DNA from 2 places in the Streptomyces noursei ATCC 11455 genome. Region 1 is predicted to be linked to the other one. Evidence: riboswitches for the same ligand, from Rfam matches in the RefSeq annotation. Region 1 holds a riboswitch; the other holds the start of a gene.
The links. A riboswitch is a leader RNA that binds a small molecule or an ion and turns the genes downstream of it on or off. The one in region 1 is predicted to bind glycine.
Positions count from the first base shown of each region.

Region 2: linked by a shared signal. The riboswitch ahead of gcvT (glycine cleavage system aminomethyltransferase GcvT) and the one ahead of gcvP (aminomethyl-transferring glycine dehydrogenase) in region 1 are both predicted to bind glycine.

Region 1 covers NZ_CP011533.1:7,760,011-7,768,320, reverse strand. Annotated here, with positions in the region: gene SNOUR_RS33120 (DUF5999 family protein) at 1-84, shown strand, start outside; gene gcvP (aminomethyl-transferring glycine dehydrogenase) at 176-3,061, opposite strand; glycine riboswitch at 3,251-3,348, opposite strand; gene SNOUR_RS33110 (PRC-barrel domain-containing protein) at 3,412-3,846, shown strand; gene SNOUR_RS33105 (DNA polymerase IV) at 3,756-5,201, opposite strand; gene SNOUR_RS33100 (MerR family transcriptional regulator) at 5,279-5,884, opposite strand; gene SNOUR_RS33095 (bifunctional nuclease family protein) at 6,070-6,540, opposite strand; gene ftsR (transcriptional regulator FtsR) at 6,594-7,340, opposite strand; gene SNOUR_RS43515 (FHA domain-containing protein) at 7,357-8,205, opposite strand.
Region 2 covers NZ_CP011533.1:3,284,829-3,293,138, reverse strand. Annotated here, with positions in the region: gene SNOUR_RS13615 (phosphatase PAP2 family protein) at 1-349, shown strand, start outside; gene SNOUR_RS13610 (phosphatase PAP2 family protein) at 346-1,110, shown strand; gene SNOUR_RS13605 (hypothetical protein) at 1,264-1,560, shown strand; gene SNOUR_RS13600 (L-serine ammonia-lyase) at 1,664-3,046, opposite strand; gene glyA (serine hydroxymethyltransferase) at 3,374-4,633, opposite strand; gene gcvH (glycine cleavage system protein GcvH) at 4,700-5,077, opposite strand; gene gcvT (glycine cleavage system aminomethyltransferase GcvT) at 5,200-6,318, opposite strand; glycine riboswitch at 6,352-6,469, opposite strand; glycine riboswitch at 6,470-6,565, opposite strand; gene SNOUR_RS13580 (AAA family ATPase) at 6,843-7,631, shown strand; gene SNOUR_RS13575 (enhanced serine sensitivity protein SseB) at 7,757-8,310, shown strand, end outside.

The sequences.
Region 1 (8,310 bases):
GACACCGGTGAGCTGCTGCCGGACGGGCAGGTTATCGCGCCGCATCGGCCGGTCGACCCGCCGCGGGTCACCGCCGCCGCGTGACCCCGCAGTCACCCGGCACGTACACCAGGGCCCCCGGCGCATCCGCCGAGGGCCCTTGATGTTGCCACCGGTCACCGGTGGCGGGGGGTGATCAGACGTCGTACTCGTCCAGCGGCGGGCAGGAGCAGACGAGGTTGCGGTCACCGAAGGCACCGTCGATCCGGCGCACCGGCGGCCAGTACTTCTGCGCGGCGTTGACGCCGGCAGGGAAGACGGCCTCCTCGCGGCTGTAGGGGTGGTTCCACTCGCCGCCGAGCGCCGCCGCGGTGTGCGGGGCGTTGCGCAGCGGGTTGTCGTCCTTGTCCCACTCCCCCGAACCGACCTTCTCGATCTCCGCGCGGATGGCGATCATCGCGTCGCAGAACCGGTCCAGCTCGGTCAGGTCCTCGCTCTCGGTCGGCTCGATCATCAGCGTGCCGGCCACGGGGAAGGACATCGTCGGCGCGTGGAAGCCGTAGTCGATGAGCCGCTTGGCGACGTCGTCGATGCTCACTCCGGTCGCCTTGGTCAGCGGTCGGACGTCGACGATGCACTCGTGGGCGACCAGTCCGCCGGGGCCGGTGTAGAGCACCGGGTAGTGCGGCTCCAGGCGCTTGGCGATGTAGTTGGCGCCGAGCACCGCGACCTGGGTGGCGCGCTTGAGGCCCGCACCGCCCATGAGGCGGACGTACGTCCACGAGATCGGCAGGATGCCGGCCGAGCCCCAGGGGGCGGCGGAGATCGGCCCGACGCCGGTCTCCGGGCCCGCGGTGGGCTGCAGCGGGTGGTTGGGCAGGTACGGCGCCAGGTGGGCGCGGACCGCGACCGGGCCGACGCCGGGGCCGCCGCCGCCGTGCGGGATGCAGAACGTCTTGTGCAGGTTGAGGTGCGAGACGTCGCCGCCGAACTTCCCGGGCTCGGCCAGGCCGACCAGGGCGTTGAGGTTGGCGCCGTCCACGTAGACCTGACCGCCGGCCTCGTGCACCGTCGCGCAGATCTGGGTGATGTGCTCCTCGAACACGCCGTGGGTGGACGGGTAGGTGACCATCAGGACGGCCAGTTCGTCCCGGTGCTTCTCGATCTTGGCGTGCAGGTCGTCGATGTCGACCTCGCCGTCCGCACCGGTCTTGACGACGACGACCTTCATGCCGGCCATCACGGCGCTGGCGGCGTTGGTGCCGTGCGCCGACGACGGGATCAGGCAGACGGTGCGCTGCTCGTCCCCGTTGGCGCGGTGGTAGGCGCGGACCGCGAGCAGACCGGCCAGCTCGCCCTGGGAGCCGGCGTTGGGCTGGATGGACACCTTGTCGTAGCCGGTGACCGCGGCCAGCTGCTCCTCCAGTTCCTGGATGAGCGTGAGGTAGCCCTGGGCCTGGTCTGCGGGGGCGAAGGGGTGCAGCTGACCGAACTCGGGCCAGGTGACCGGCTCCATCTCGGTGGTGGCGTTCAGCTTCATCGTGCAGGAGCCGAGCGGGATCATGCCCCGGTCCAGCGCGTAGTCCTTGTCGGCGAGGGTGCGCAGGTAGCGCAGCATCGCGGTCTCGGAGCGGTGCTGGTGGAAGACCGGGTGGCCGAGGTAGTCGTCGGTGCGCAGCAGGGACTGCGGCAGGCTCTCCTCGACGGTCGCGTCCAGCGCTTCGATGTCGCCCTGGATGCCGAACGCGCCCCAGACGCCGGTGAGCTGGGCGCGCCCGGTGGTCTCGTCGCAGGCGATGCCGACCAGGTCGGCGTCGACCTCGCGGAGGTTGATGCCGGCCTCGCGGGCGGCGGCGACGACCTCGGCGGCCCGGCCGGGCACCCGTGCGGTCAGGGTGTCGAAGTAGACGTCGTGGACGAGCTCGACCCCGCCGGCCCGCAGGCCCGCGGCGAGGATCGTGGCGTAGCGGTGGGTGCGCCGGGCGATGGTCCGCAGCCCGTCGGGGCCGTGGTAGACGGCGTACATCCCGGCCATGACGGCGAGCAGCACCTGCGCGGTGCAGATGTTGCTGGTGGCCTTCTCGCGGCGGATGTGCTGCTCGCGGGTCTGCAGCGCCAGGCGGTATGCCTTGTTGCCGTCGGCGTCGACGGAGACGCCCACCAGACGGCCGGGCAGGCTGCGGGCGTACTGCTCGCGGACGGCCATGTAGCCGGCGTGCGGGCCTCCGAAGCCCATCGGGACGCCGAAGCGCTGGCTGGTGCCGACCGCGATGTCCGCGCCGAGCTCACCGGGCGGGGTGAGCAGCGTCAGCGCGAGCAGGTCGGCGGCGACGGTGACGATCGCGCCCAGCTCGTGCGCCCGCTCGATCACCGCGCGCGGGTCGCGCACCGCGCCGGACGCGCCCGGGTACTGGAGCAGCACACCGAAGACGCCGCGCTCGGCGATCTCCTCGGGGATGCCGTCGGACAGGTCGGCGACCACGACCTCCACACCGGTCGGTTCAGCCCGGGCCCGGATCACGGCGACGGTCTGCGGCAGACAGTCGGCGTCGACCAGGAAGACGCCCTGCTTGACCTTGCCGACCCGGCGGGAGAGCGCCATCGCCTCGGCGGCGGCGGTGCCCTCGTCCAGCAGCGACGCACCGGAGGTGGGCAGTCCGGTCAGGTCGGCGACGACGGTCTGGAAGTTCAGCAGGGCCTCCAGGCGACCCTGCGAGATCTCCGGCTGGTAGGGCGTGTAGGCCGTGTACCAGGAGGGGTTCTCCATGACGTTGCGCAGGATCACCGGCGGCGTGAAGGTGCCGTAGTAGCCGAGCCCGATCATGGGCGACAGCACCTGGTTGCGGTCGGCGAGCGCGCGCAGCTCGGCCAGGACCTCGGCCTCGGTGCGGCCCTCCGGCAGACCGAGTGCCTCGGTGCTCTTGATCACGTCGGGCACGGCGGTGGCCGTGAGTTCGTCCAGCGATCCGAAGCCGACCTGCGCGAGCATCTTCGCCTGCGCCTCGTGGTCGGGGCCGACGTGCCGCTGCTCGAACGGGATGCCCCGCTCCAGCTCGGTCAGGGAGATGCGGTGGGTGTTCATCTGCGGGGGCCTCCTGGTCAGTACGACCTACGAGGGGCACCACGGCGCTGGTGCCCGGACGGCCTCCCCCTCTGTCATCTCAACCTGAGAGCTTCACCGGTCCGCGGGCTGCGGTCCGGCTTTCACCGTCGGTGAGGAGGGGTTCCGGCATGGTGCCTGTCCGTGGCCCGCCCTGCTTTCCAGAGTGACCTCGTCCATGCGGTACGTGTGCCTGAGAGATTCCGGGGAGGATTTGCTCCTTCGGCGCCCTGGTCGCGAACGACAAAGGACTCTCCCGCATGGGGTCGACGGCCAATCGCCAGCCTACCAGCGCACCGCCGAAACGATCCTTCGAGTGGCCGGGGCATGAAATGTGCCGTTTCGTAGTGGTCACAAGGCAGTTGCGACCACGTGGAGGGACCGTGCAAACCGATATCGATCCCCGGAGCCTCATCGGCCGCAAAGCGTTCGACCGGAACGGCGCGAAAATAGGGACCGTCGACGAGGTGTACCTCGACGACGCGACGGGCGAACCGGAGTGGGCGGCCGTCCGCACCGGCCTGTTCAGCCGGGATGCGTTCGTCCCCTTGGAACCGAGCAAGATGGTCGGCGACAGCCTGCACATCCCCTACGACCGGAAGCTGATCAAGGACGCCCCGGACTTCGGCGTCGGCCGGCACCTCTCCCCCGAGCAGGAGCTCCAGCTCTACCACCACTACCGCCTGGATATCTCCTCACCGGCCTCCGACTCCGCCTCGCCCGCCGGCGACACCGACTTCGGGCGGATCGCCGGCGCGGACGACTGATCCGGCCCGCCGATCAGCGGCAGGGGCTCGCCCGGCCGCAGCGCCGGATCGTCGACGGTGAAGGTCCGCACCCGCCCCGGTGCGGACCATGGCGTCTCGAACCGTACGGTCACCCTCCCCAGGCCACTGCCCTGCACCCACCCGGCGCCGAACTCCTCGTGGACCACGTCCAGCCCCGGATACCAGCGCCGCGGCAGCTCCACGCCGGCCTCCGGCTCGCCCGCCGCCTCCTCGGCCGGCTCCGCGGCCCCGCCCGCCGCCTGCTCCTCGGCCTCCCGCTCCGTGGCCAGCTGGGCGAAGAGGTCCTCCTGCGTGAAGTCGGCCAGCCCGGTCACCCCCACGCCCAGCAGCCGCACCCCGCCCGTGGTGTCCACCGTCTCCAGCAGCCGCACCGCGGCCTCCCGGACGACGGCCGGGTCGTCGGTGGGCCCGCGCAGCGTCTCGGACCGGGTCAGCGTCGAGAAGTCGTAGTTCCGGACCTTGATCACCACCGTGCGCCCGGACCGCCCGGCCGCCCGCAGCCGCCCCACGCACCGGTCGGCCAGCCTCAGCACCTCGTTCCGCACCCGCGTCCGGTCGGTCAGATCGACCTCGAAGGTGTCCTCCACCGACACCGACTTCGCGTCCCGCTCGGCCACCACCGGCCGGTCGTCCTGCCCCAGCGCCATCGCGTACAGCCCGGTGCCGTGCGCCTTGCCCAGCAGCCGCACCAGCTCCGCCTCGCCGGCCTCCGCGGTCTCCGCGACGGTGTGGATCCCGGCCCGGCGCAGCGTCTCGGCCGTCGCCGGCCCGACCCCGGGCAGCGTCCGCACCGGCATCGGCCCGAGCAGCTCCCGCTCGGTGCCGGGCTCGATCACCACCAGGCCGTCCGGTTTCGCCGCCTCGGACGCGATCTTGGCGAGCATCTTGGCGCCGGCCAGCCCCACCGAACCGGTCAGCCCCGTGGCCGCCCGGATGTCGCGCCGCAGCTGCTCCCCCACCGCCCGCACCGCGGCCGTCTCCGCCGGCACCCCGCCCGCCTCCAGGTCCACGAAGGCTTCGTCCAGGCTCAGCGGCTCGACGAGCGGCGAGAGCGCCCGCAGCAGCTCCATGACCGTGTCACTCACTTGGCGGTACAGCGTGAACCGCGGACTGAGATAGGCGGCGTTGGGACACAGCCGACGCGCCTGCCCCGTCGGCATCGCCGAGCGCACCCCGAAGACCCGCGCCTCGTACGAGGCCGTGGCGACCACGCCGCGCGGCCCGATCCCGCCGACGACCACGGGCTTTCCCCGCAGGCTCGGCTTGGCCGCCTGCTCGGCGGCCGCATAGAACGCATCCATGTCCAGATGCAGGATCGTCGGCGCACGTCTCACACCACTGATGCTGCCGCACACCACTGACAATCGACCCGATCCCGGGCCGGCAAGGCCCGCCGGTCGCCGGTCGTCCGTCAGCCGGCCCGATTCCGCCGCCGCGCCAACTCGTCGTGCGGGTTCTTCCCGATCAGCGTCTCGCCGGTGTCCACCCGCTCACCGTGGAGCTGCGACAGTGTGCCCTCCACGTCCCGCCACACCACGCCCACGGCGATCCCGAAGACCCCCTGGCCGCCCTGGAGCAGATCCACGACCTGGTCGGGCGAGGTGCACTCGTAGACCGTCGCCCCGTCGCTCATCAGCGTCATCCGCGTCAGGTCGTCCAGCCCGCGCGCCCGCAGGTGCTGGACGGCGGTGCGGATGTTCTGCAGCGACACCCCGGTGTCCAGCAGCCGCTTGACGATCTTCAGGACGACGACGTCCCGGAAGCTGTAGAGCCGCTGGGTCCCGGACCCGTAGGCCGGCCGGATGCTGGGCTCCACCAGGCCCGTGCGCGCCCAATAGTCCAGCTGTCGGTAGGTGATGCCCGCCGCCGCACACGCGGTCGGTCCGCGGTAGCCGATGTTCTCCGCCTCGCGGGCCCCCGACATCGCAGCGGCCTGTACCGGGCCACGGTTCGCCGCCGCGCCCCTGTGGAGCGGCAATGCCCCTTCCGCCGCCGTACCGTCGCCGGTGATTGCCACGCCGCCCTCCGTCCTCCACGTCCCGGACGGGACCTGCCTTATCGACGGTATGCAGTCACTCGGGGTGCGTCAACGATCGCCGCGCTCGCCACGCCGAGTGATAATCACCCTACGAGTGGTTTCTCGTGACTTGTCGCGGGGAAGGGATTACAGGTTGGCCGGAAACAGGTGGTTCGCTTGGCCGATCACTGGTTGGTGCCGAAGTCCTCCGGCGAGATCTGGTCGAGGAACTCGCGGAACTTCTCCACCTCGTCCTCCTGCTCGTCGGGGATGGCGATGCCCGCGTCGTCCAGCACACCATCGGTACCGAAGATCGGGGTCCCGGTGCGCAGCGCCAGCGCTATGGCGTCCGACGGCCGCGCACTGACCTCGACACCACTGGCGAAGACCAGTTCGGCGTAGAAGACCCCTTCGCGCAGATCCGTGATCCGGACCTGCGTCAGCTCTTGCCCCACGGCTTCGAGCACGTCCTTGAAGAGGTCATGCGTCAGCGGCCTGGCGGGGACCATGCCCTGCTGGGCGAACGCGATGGCGGTGGCTTCTCCCGGCCCGATCCAGATGGGCAGGTAACGGTCGCCTCCCACCTCCCGCAGCAGCACGATCGGTTGGCTGGAAGGCATCTCCACCCGGACACCCACGACGTCGAGCTCGTTCACACAGCAACCCTAGGCCGTGCCCGGCCGGTTTGGGTAGTCGGGCACTCGTTTGCTCACGGCAGACGGATGCGCAGGGCGCTCTGCAACAGCGCCGCGTGCAGCCGCGCCGACAGCGTGGCCAGCTCCCTGGCGGTGGCCTCGGCATGAGCCCGGGTCTGCGGGTTCCGGTGCCGCCGAAGGGGTGCCACGACCTGCTCGACCAACCCCGCCTCGCGCTCTGCGGCCGCCTTCACGGCCCGCAGGTGCCGCGGCTCCAGACCGAATCGACCGAGGTCCGCCACGAGTTTGGCGACGGTGACCGCTTCGATGTCGTATCCCCCGTCCTCATGGGGGACGATGAGTCCGTACGACTCCCAGTCGGCGAGCGCTGCCTCGTCGACCTCGGTGGCGGCCAGCAGCTCGGCCCGGCCGATCCGGGCGGCCGTCGGGCGCTCCTCGTCGGGATCGGAGACGCCCTCGACGAGGTCCCGCGGCGCCGTCGGAGCGGGCAGCTGCACCTGCTCGCCCCGCTCCAGGGCGTCGAGGTGCTCCTTGATGACCTTCAAGGGGAGGTAGTGGTCCCGCTGCATCCGCAGCACGCTCGCCAGACGCTCGACGTCCGCCGCGGTGAATTTGCGGTACCCGGAAGGCGTGCGCTGCGGCTCGACCAGCCCTTCGGCCTCCAGGAACCGGATCTTGGAGATGGTGACCTCGGGGAACTCCTCGCGCAAGACGTTGAGCACCGTGCCGATGCTCATCGATTTGCGGTCCGAGGAGGCGGTGCCGGACGAGCCGGCACCGCCTGTCGGTGTGTGGCGCATATGCCTTCCCTGGCGGTCAGATACCGACGCCTCGCTGGCTCGCGTAGAAGACCAGACGGTACTTGCCGATCTGGACCTCGTCGCCGTTGGAGAGCACCGCGGAGTCGATCGGCTCGCGGTTGACGTAGGTGCCGTTGAGGCTGCCGACGTCGGTGACGGTGAAACGGCCGTCCGAACCGCGGCGGAACTCCACGTGGCTGCGGGAGACCGTCACGTCGTCGAGGAAGATGTCGCCCTGCGGGTGCCGACCCGCAGTCGTCAGCTCACCGTCCAGGAGGAAGCGGCTGCCGGCGTTCGGGCCCCGGCGGACGACCAGCAGGGCCGAGCCCATCGGCAGGGCGTCGACGGCGGCCTGGGCCTCCGGCGAGAGAGCCGGGGACAGGTTCTGCCCGGTGGCCTCCGCGTCGTATGCCTCGAGCCCCGAGATGGAGATCGTCGACGTCGTCTCGGAGGCCCGCTCGGGCTGGGCCCCCGGGCGCAGCGGCGCGCCGCAGTTGGAGCAGAACCGGCTCGCCTCGGCGTTCCGGTGCCCACACCTCGTACAAACCGGCAAGGTCGACCCTCCACCCGTGTGTGCGGCTGATGGTTCCTGGGAACCTATGCGGCCGGCACCGGAGGGGTCAACAGAACCCGCGCCATGCCCCCCGGACGGACCGCCGACCTCGTCACGGAAGAGCGGACGACTCTCGGACCCGGAGCCCTCCTCCTGGCGGCGCGGAGCGCGGTGCCGCGCGGAGCCGCCGTCGCCTTCCTGACGCGCGCTCTTGCCGAACAGCTTTCCAAACAACTTCACGGGCGATTCCCCTTGTACGACACAGACCCGCCCGTGGGGCAGGACGAACCCTCGATGCACACACCGGCCGATCCGGACATCCTGTGAACGTCCGTGGCCTTCAGACAGTTTCCACCACACACCACACGCACGGTGCGTCGACCCCCCGCTACCTCATGCCCTCGCCGGGCCATCACC
Region 2 (8,310 bases), 4.5 Mb from region 1:
CTTCTTCCACGAGCAGCGCCCCTGCCAGACCCTCCATGTCGTCACCGTCGAGCCGTGCCCCGGGCTCGGCGACTGGTCCTTCCCCAGCAACCACTCGGCCATCGCCGCCTCCGCGGCCATCGCCCTGCTCCTGCTGGACCGTCGGCTCGGCGCCATCGCCGTCCCGGCCGCGCTCCTGATGGGCGCCTCCCGGGTCTGGGTCGGCGCCCACTACCCGCACGACGTCGTGGTCGGCCTGGTCGTCGGCACCCTGGTCGCCGCGGTCCTCATGCCGCTCGCCCGCCGCGCCGCACCGCTCGTCGAACGCCTTCGGGAGACCCCGCTGCGCCCGCTGGTCGCCGCGCGGTGACGCCCTCGGGGGCGCCGTCGGCACCGGTCCCCGGTCCTCGACGCGACGGCGCGCGCTCGGCCCCCGGCCGCGGCCCGCGCCTCGGTGCGCCCCCGAGCCGCCTGGTCGCCACCGCGACCCTGTGCGCCGTCCTCTTCGCCGCCGCGGCCGTCACCGTGGCTGTGCGGCACGGCGCCCCGCTCGCCCCCGAACGAGCCGCCCTCCACTGGTCCACCGCCCACCGCGGGGAGCCGCTGCGCTCCCTGGCCGGCGCCCTGACCACCACCGGCACCGGCGTCGTCCCCTATCTGATGGCGCTCCTCGCCGGCCTCCTGGCCGGCCGCGACACCTCCGGCCGGATCCGCGCGGCGGCCTGCGCGGTGCTCGTCCTCGCCGCCGGTCAGGCCGTCCGCTACGGTCTGATGGCTCTGCTCGCCCGGCCCCGCCCGCCGCTCGCCGACTGGGCCGCCCAGGCTTCCGGCCACTCCTTCCCCTCCGGACACGCCACCATCTCCGCCCTGGCCGCCGGCCTCCTGGCCTGGGGCGTCCTGCACCGCACCCGTCCCGGCACCGGCCGCCCCTGGTGCGCCCTGCTCGCCCTGTGGGCCGTCGGCGTCGGCCTCACCCGCGTCTACCTGGGCGTCCACTGGGCCGGCGACGTCCTGGCCGGCTGGCTGCTGGCCGCCGCCCTGCTCTCGCTCGCCCTGCTCCTCGACCCCCGCGCCGTCCCCCGTCCGCGTCCACCGGCCGCCGTCGAACCTCCCCCCAGCGCTTGGCCATGATTGGCTGACGAACGCCCCAGGTCTTCGCCAAGGCCGCATGGACCCCCACCGCGGCGAGCACCACTGTCCTGGGCACCGGTGGCGCCTGTCAGCGCCCGACCGCCACCGGCGCCGCGTCCGCACCCGCACCGACGCAGCACCAGGGGGACCGCAATGAACCAGCCGACGAGCGCCCCGCCCACCACCCGCCCGACCCTCCCGGCCGCCGCCCGCCGCCGCTGCCCCGCCGCCGCGGCCGCCGACCCCACCCCGTGCGACGGCCCGCCCGACGCCGCCACCCTCATCGACCGCCACGGTCGGGAGACGGCCGGCTGCGTCCAGCACTGCGCCCGACGCCTCCCCGGCCTCGACGGCGCCCGCGTCCACCCGTTCGTCCCCGCCGCCCGGGCCCTGGACATCTACTTCCGGGCCAGTGAACTCCCGCCGTTCGCCTGGGAGATAGGCCGCTAGGGCGCTTCTTCCGCGCACCGGCTCCGGCCCACGAAAACCGCCCCGGGCGCCGCCGGGACGAGGTCTCGGCGGCGCCCGGGGCGTGGCACGGGGGGTGCGGGTATCAGCACTCGATGATGTTCACCGCGAGGCCGCCGCGGGCGGTCTCCTTGTACTTGACGCTCATGTCGGCGCCGGTCTCCTTCATGGTCTTGATGACCTTGTCGAGGGAGACGTGGTGGCGGCCGTCGCCGCGCAGCGACATCCGGGCGGCGGTGACGGCCTTCACGGCGGCCATGCCGTTGCGCTCGATGCACGGGATCTGGACGAGGCCGCCGACCGGGTCGCAGGTCAGGCCGAGGTTGTGCTCCATGCCGATCTCGGCGGCGTTCTCGACCTGCTCGGGGCTGCCGCCGAGGACCTCGGCGAGGCCGCCGGCGGCCATCGAGCAGGCGGAGCCGACCTCGCCCTGGCAGCCGACCTCGGCGCCGGAGATCGAGGCGTTCTCCTTGAAGAGCATGCCGATGGCGCCGGCCGCGAGCAGGAAGCGGACCACGCCGTCCTCGTCGGCGCCCGGGACGAAGTTGACGTAGTAGTGCAGGACGGCGGGGATGATGCCGGCCGCGCCGTTGGTGGGGGCGGTCACCACCCGGCCGCCGGCGGCGTTCTCCTCGTTGACGGCCATGGCGTAGAGGGTGACCCACTCCATGGCGCGGGCCGGTGCGTCGCCCTCGGCGCGCAGCGCGCGGGCGGCGTTGGCGGCGCGGCGGCGGACCTTCAGGCCGCCGGGCAGGATGCCCTCGCGGGACATGCCGCGGGTGACGCAGCCCTGCATGACCTGCCAGATCTCCAGCAGGCCGGTGCGGATCTCGTCCTCCGTGCGCCACGCCTTCTCGTTCTCCAGCATCAGGGCGGAGATCGACAGGCCGGTCTCCCGGGAGAGCCGCAGCAGCTCGTCGCCGGTGCGGAAGGGGTACGTCAGGACGGTGTCGTCGAGCTTGATCCGGTCCTCGCCGACCGCGTCCTCGTCGACGACGAAGCCGCCGCCCACCGAGTAGTAGGTCTTCTCCAGGAGGGGGGCGCCCGCCGCGTCGTAGGCGAAGAGGGTCATGCCGTTGGCGTGGTACGGCAGGGACCGGCGGCGGTGCAGGATCAGCTGGGTGGACTCGTCGAAGTCGATCTCGTGCGCGGTGCCTATCTCGGCGCCGAGGAGGCGCAGCCGGCCGCTGGTGCGGATGCGGGTCACCTCGTCGTCGGCGGTCTCGACGTCGACGGTGCGCGGCGAGTGGCCCTCCAGGCCGAGCAGCACGGCCTTGGGGGTGCCGTGGCCGTGGCCGGTGGCGCCCAGCGAGCCGAAGAGCTCGGCGCGTACGGAGACCGTCTGGGCGAGCAGACCGTCCTTCTTGAGCCGGCCGGCGAACATCCGGGCGGCGCGCATGGGGCCGACGGTGTGGGAGCTGGACGGGCCGATGCCGATGGAGAAGAGGTCGAAGACGGAGATGGCCACGGGGGCTGACTCCCTTGTCTGCTCGTGGTGGACGGTGGAGCACATCGGGGCAGGAATGGGGTGTTTTCCGGCCCGACTGTCGAGCGTAACCCGCTCGCGGGGGATTGCCGCCGGACGGGAGGCGGCGGGCGGGATAAGGGGAGGTGAAGCCGGACGGATCCGGACGGAGCCGGACGGAGGGCGCCGGTGCGCGCGGAGGGTGTCCGGGGCGGGGAAAAGGGGGTGCGACCGCCGGTCGGGCCGGGGCTCGTCGGGGCGGCGGCGGGCCGGCGGACCGGTCCGCCGCCGCTGGTCACCGGGGGCCGTGGCGCCCCGGTGACCGACCCGTCACAGCGACGGGTACAGCGGGTACTTCTCCGCCAGGGCGGTGACCCGGGCCTTGAGCGCCTCGCGGTCGTAGCTGGGCTTGAGCGCCTCGGCGATGATGTCGGCGACCTCGCGGAAGTCCTCGGCCTGGAAGCCGCGGGTGGCCAGGGCCGGGGTGCCGATCCGCAGGCCGGAGGTGACCATCGGGGGCCGCGGGTCGTTCGGGATGGCGTTGCGGTTGACGGTGATGCCGACCTCGTGGAGGCGGTCCTCGGCCTGCTGGCCGTCGAGAGCCGAGTCCCGCAGGTCGACCAGGACGAGGTGGACGTCGGTGCCGCCGGAGAGCACCGAGACGCCGTGCTCCTTGACGTCGTCCTGGATCAGGCGCTCGGCCAGGATCCTGGCGCCCTCCAGGGTCCGCTGCTGGCGCTCCTTGAACTCCTCCGACGCGGCGACCTTGAAGGACACCGCCTTGGCGGCGATCACGTGCTCCAGCGGACCGCCCTGCTGCCCCGGGAAGACCGCGGAGTTGATCTTCTTGGCCAGCTCGGCGGTGGAGAGGATCACACCGCCGCGGGGGCCGCCCAGCGTCTTGTGCGTGGTCGTGGTCACGACGTGGGCGTGCGGCACGGGGGAGGGGTGCAGCCCCGCGGCCACCAGGCCGGCGAAGTGCGCCATGTCGACCATCAGGTACGCGCCGACCTCGTCCGCGATCCGGCGGAAGGCGGCGAAGTCGAGCTGGCGCGGGTAGGCGGACCAGCCGGCGACGATCAGCTTGGGGCGGTGCTCCTTGGCGAGGCGCTCGACCTCCTCCATGTCGACCAGGTTGGTCTTCTCGTCGACGTGGTAGGGCACCACGTTGTAGAGCTTGCCGGAGAAGTTGATCTTCATGCCGTGGGTCAGGTGCCCACCGTGGGCGAGGTTCAGACCCAGGATGGTGTCGCCCGGCTTGATCAGCGCGAACATCGCGGCGGCGTTGGCCTGCGCGCCGGAGTGCGGCTGGACGTTGGCGGCCTCGGCGCCGAAGAGCGCCTTGATCCGGTCGATGGCGATCTGCTCGACGACGTCGACGTGCTCACAGCCGCCGTAGTAGCGGCGGCCCGGGTAGCCCTCGGCGTACTTGTTGGTCAGGACCGAGCCCTGGGCCTCCATGACGGCGACCGGGGCGAAGTTCTCCGACGCGATCATTTCGAGGGTGGACTGCTGACGGTGCAGCTCGGCGTCGACGGCGGCGGCGACGTCGGGGTCGAGCTCGTGCAGGGAGCTGTTCAGAAGCGACATGGGACTTCCTGGAGAGAGGGGGAGCGGGCGGGGCGCCGCGGCCCCGCCCGTGCGGTGGCGGGAGGGTCAGCCGGCGGCGAAGGCGGTGTACTCGTCGGCCGTGAGCAGGTCCTCCGGCTCGCCGCTGATCTTGACCTTGAACAGCCAACCGCCCTCGAACGGGGCGGAGTTCACCAGCGAGGGGTCGGCGACGACGTCCTCGTTGACCTCGGTGATCTCGCCGTCCACCGGCGAGTAGAGGTCGCTGACCGACTTGGTCGACTCCAGCTCGCCGCAGGACTCGCCCGCGGTGACGGTGGCCCCGACCTCGGGGAGCTGCACGAAGACGACGTCGCCGAGCGCGTTCGCCGCGTGCTCGGTGATGCCGACCGTCGAGACGCCGCCCTCGGCGTCCGACAGCCACTCGTGCTCCTTGCTGTAGCGCAGCTGCTGGGGGTTGTCCATGGCTCGATTCTCCTGTACGCGGGGGTGTGATCGTGAATGGGGTCTTGCCCAGTGAGACACGTCGTGCCGGACGCAACGGCGCAGGTCCGCGACGGGCACCGCGGACTCGCCGGCGCCGTCGGCTACTTCTGCCGCTTGTAGAAGGGCAGCGCGACGACCTCGTACGGCTCGTGCGTGCCGCGGATGTCCACCCGGACGCCCTCCGCGCCCGGCGCGGCGTACTCGGCGTCGACGTACGCCATGGCGATCGGCTTGCCGAGGGTCGGGGAGGGCGCCCCCGAGGTGACCTCGCCGATCACCGTGCCGTCGGCGGCGACGACCGGGTAGCCGGCGCGCGGCACCCGGCGCCCCTCGGCGACCAGACCCACCAGCTTGCGCGGCGGGTTCTGCTCGGCGCGCTCCGCGGCCCCTTCAAGCGCCGCGCGCCCGACGAAGTCGCCCTCCTTCTCGAACTTCACGACCCGGCCCAGGCCCGCGTCGAAGGGGGTGAGCGCGGTCGTCAGCTCGTGCCCGTACAGCGGCATACCCGCCTCCAGGCGCAGGGTGTCGCGGCAGGACAGTCCGCACGGGACCAGTCCGACGTCCCGGCCCGCCTCGGTCAGCGCCTCCCACACCGCGACCGCGTCGGCCGGCCGGACGAACAGCTCGAAGCCGTCCTCGCCGGTGTACCCGGTCCGGGCGATCAGCGCCTGCACGCCGGCGACCGTGCCGGGCAGGCCGGCGTAGTACTTCAGCCCGTCCAGGTCGGCGTCGGTGAGCTTCTTGAGGATGCCGGGGGACTCCGGGCCCTGCACCGCGACCAGCGCATAGGCGTCCCGGTCGTCGCGGACCGCGGCGTCGAAGCCCGCCTGCCGCGCGGCCAGCGCGTCCAGCACCACCTGGGCGTTGGAGGCGTTGGCGACGACCATGAACTCCCGCTCGTCGAGGCGGTAGACGATCAGGTCGTCGAGGATGCCGCCGTCGGCGGCGCAGATCATCGTGTAGCGGGCCCGCCCGACCTTCAGGGCGCCGATGTTGCCGACCAGCGCGTGGTCCAGCAGCGCGCCGGCCTGCGGACCGGTGACGGTGATCTCGCCCATGTGGGAGAGGTCGAACAGGCCGGCACGGGTGCGGACCGCGACATGCTCCTCGCGTTCGCTGCTGTAGCGCAGCGGCATGTCCCAGCCGGCGAAGTCGGTCATGGTCGCGCCGAGCGCGCGGTGCGTGGCATCCAGCGCGGTACGGCGGGGGGCTTCAGTCATCGTTCCGGGCTCCCAGGCATGGGTGACAAGACGGTCTCCCCATCTGTCATCGGAACCTGAGAGGTTCACCGGGAGCCCACGAACGGGCCCGGTTTGCACCTTGGGTGGAGCCGCCCCTTCAGCCAGGCAGTGGCTCGCTTTTCAGATCTGCCTCGCCCGCGCGGTATAGGGGCCTGAGAGATTCAAGGGAGGACTTGCTCCTTCGGCGCCCCGCCGTGGCGGCCGGGGACTCTCCCGCGCGGATTCAAGCGGCCGGTATGGAGTTGGGCTGGCTGTTGCACGAGTGACCTTCCGGTGTGCCCGTGGCGGCCACATCATTACACGGGATCGCCGGATACAGGAGCCCCGGCCGGCATCCCGTCCCCGCCCACCCGCACCGCGGCCCGGATCCGGGACCCGCCCGCGGACCGCCGGATCCGGTGGCGCCGGACGCCGTCGCCTTGCTGCCCATTACCTTTTCTTGACACTCTGCGGGCAGGTCGGGTCCCGAACCCGGCCTGAGCCGACGGGGAGGGGCGATCACGGTGCACAGCGAAGCGGCATACGCGACGACGGCGGGGACGGCACCCGGGCCCGCGCCCGAGCCCGCGCCTGCCGGGCCCCGGGCGGCGCGCCGCCCGCGCCCCACCGCCCGCCCCGACCGGGTCCGGATCACCGACCTCCGCGACGGCGCCCGCGCCCCCCGCACCGCGCTCCGCTTCGCACCCGGCGATCTGATCGTGGTCTCCGGCCTGCCCGGCAGCGGCAAGAGCACCCTGATGCAGCGGGTGCTGCCGACGCTCGACGGCCGCGGTGACCCGGTGTACCGCATCGACTCCCAGGACAGCCGGGAGCGTTGGGAGCGGGGCCGGCTGCGGCACCTGCCGTACGCGCTCTACCGCCCGCTGGTCCGGGCCGCGCACTATCGCGCCCTGCGCCGGGCGCTGCGCTCCGGCGGCAGCGTGGTGGTGCACGACTGCGGGACGCTGGCGTGGGTGCGCCGTTGGCTCGTCCGGACGGCCCGGCGCGACGGCCGGGGCCTGCACCTGGTGCTGCTCGACGTGCCGCCCGGGACGGCGCTGGGCGGCCAACGGGCGCGCGGCCGCGGGGTGTCGCGGTACGCCTTCGCCCGGCACCGCCGGGCGGTGCGCCGGCTGGTCGCCCGCGCCGAGGAGGCCCGGCTGCCCGCGGGCTTCCGCTCCGCGGTGCTGCTGGACCGGTCCGCCGCCGGGGTCCTGGAGCGCGTCACGTTCACCGCCCGCGTCCGCCCCGCTGGTGCGCCCGCCGCGGACGCCACCGGCTACGGGGAACGGCCCTCGGGGACCGTCCGGTAGATCAGGGCGGGGCCCGGTCCGCCGGAGGGGCCCGGGCCCGTTAGGGTCTGACCCACCGGGGCGGGCCCATGGACCCGCCCCCAGGGTCAGGGGCCGGGCAGCGCGGCCAGTAATGGGTGGGTGAGATGAACTATCCGGACAATTACCCGCAGCACGGTGGTCCGGTGCCGGGGCACGTCCCGGACGCGGGGATACCGCAGTTGGCCTGGCCGGCCAACGAGCTGGAGGAGGTGCTGGCCGCGTCGGTCGGGCACCCCGAGGCCGGTGGCCGGATCGTCGAGGTGCTGGGCCGCAGCCGGGTGTGGGTGCCGCTGCCCGAGAGCGGCGGCCCGGAGAGCGCCGGCTTCGGCGCGGCCGGCCTGGACCTGCCGACCGTCGAGCTCGGCGGCGCCGCCTACGTTCCGGTCTTCAGCTCCGAGCAGGAGTTCCTGCGGGTCGTCGGGCCGCACATGTCGTACACCGTCGCGCCCGCCCGGGAGTTCGCCCGCGGGCTGCCGCCGCTGCTGGGCATCGCGGTCAATCCGGACGGCACCGTCGGCGTCCCGCTGCCGCCGCCCGCGGTGGCCGAAATGTGTCGTGCCGGACGGACCGAACTGGACGGCCCGCAGGGCGGCGGCGCCCGGGTGCGGCTCTTCGAACCGGACTGGCAGGACGAGCCGGTGGACTTCCTGGCCGCCGC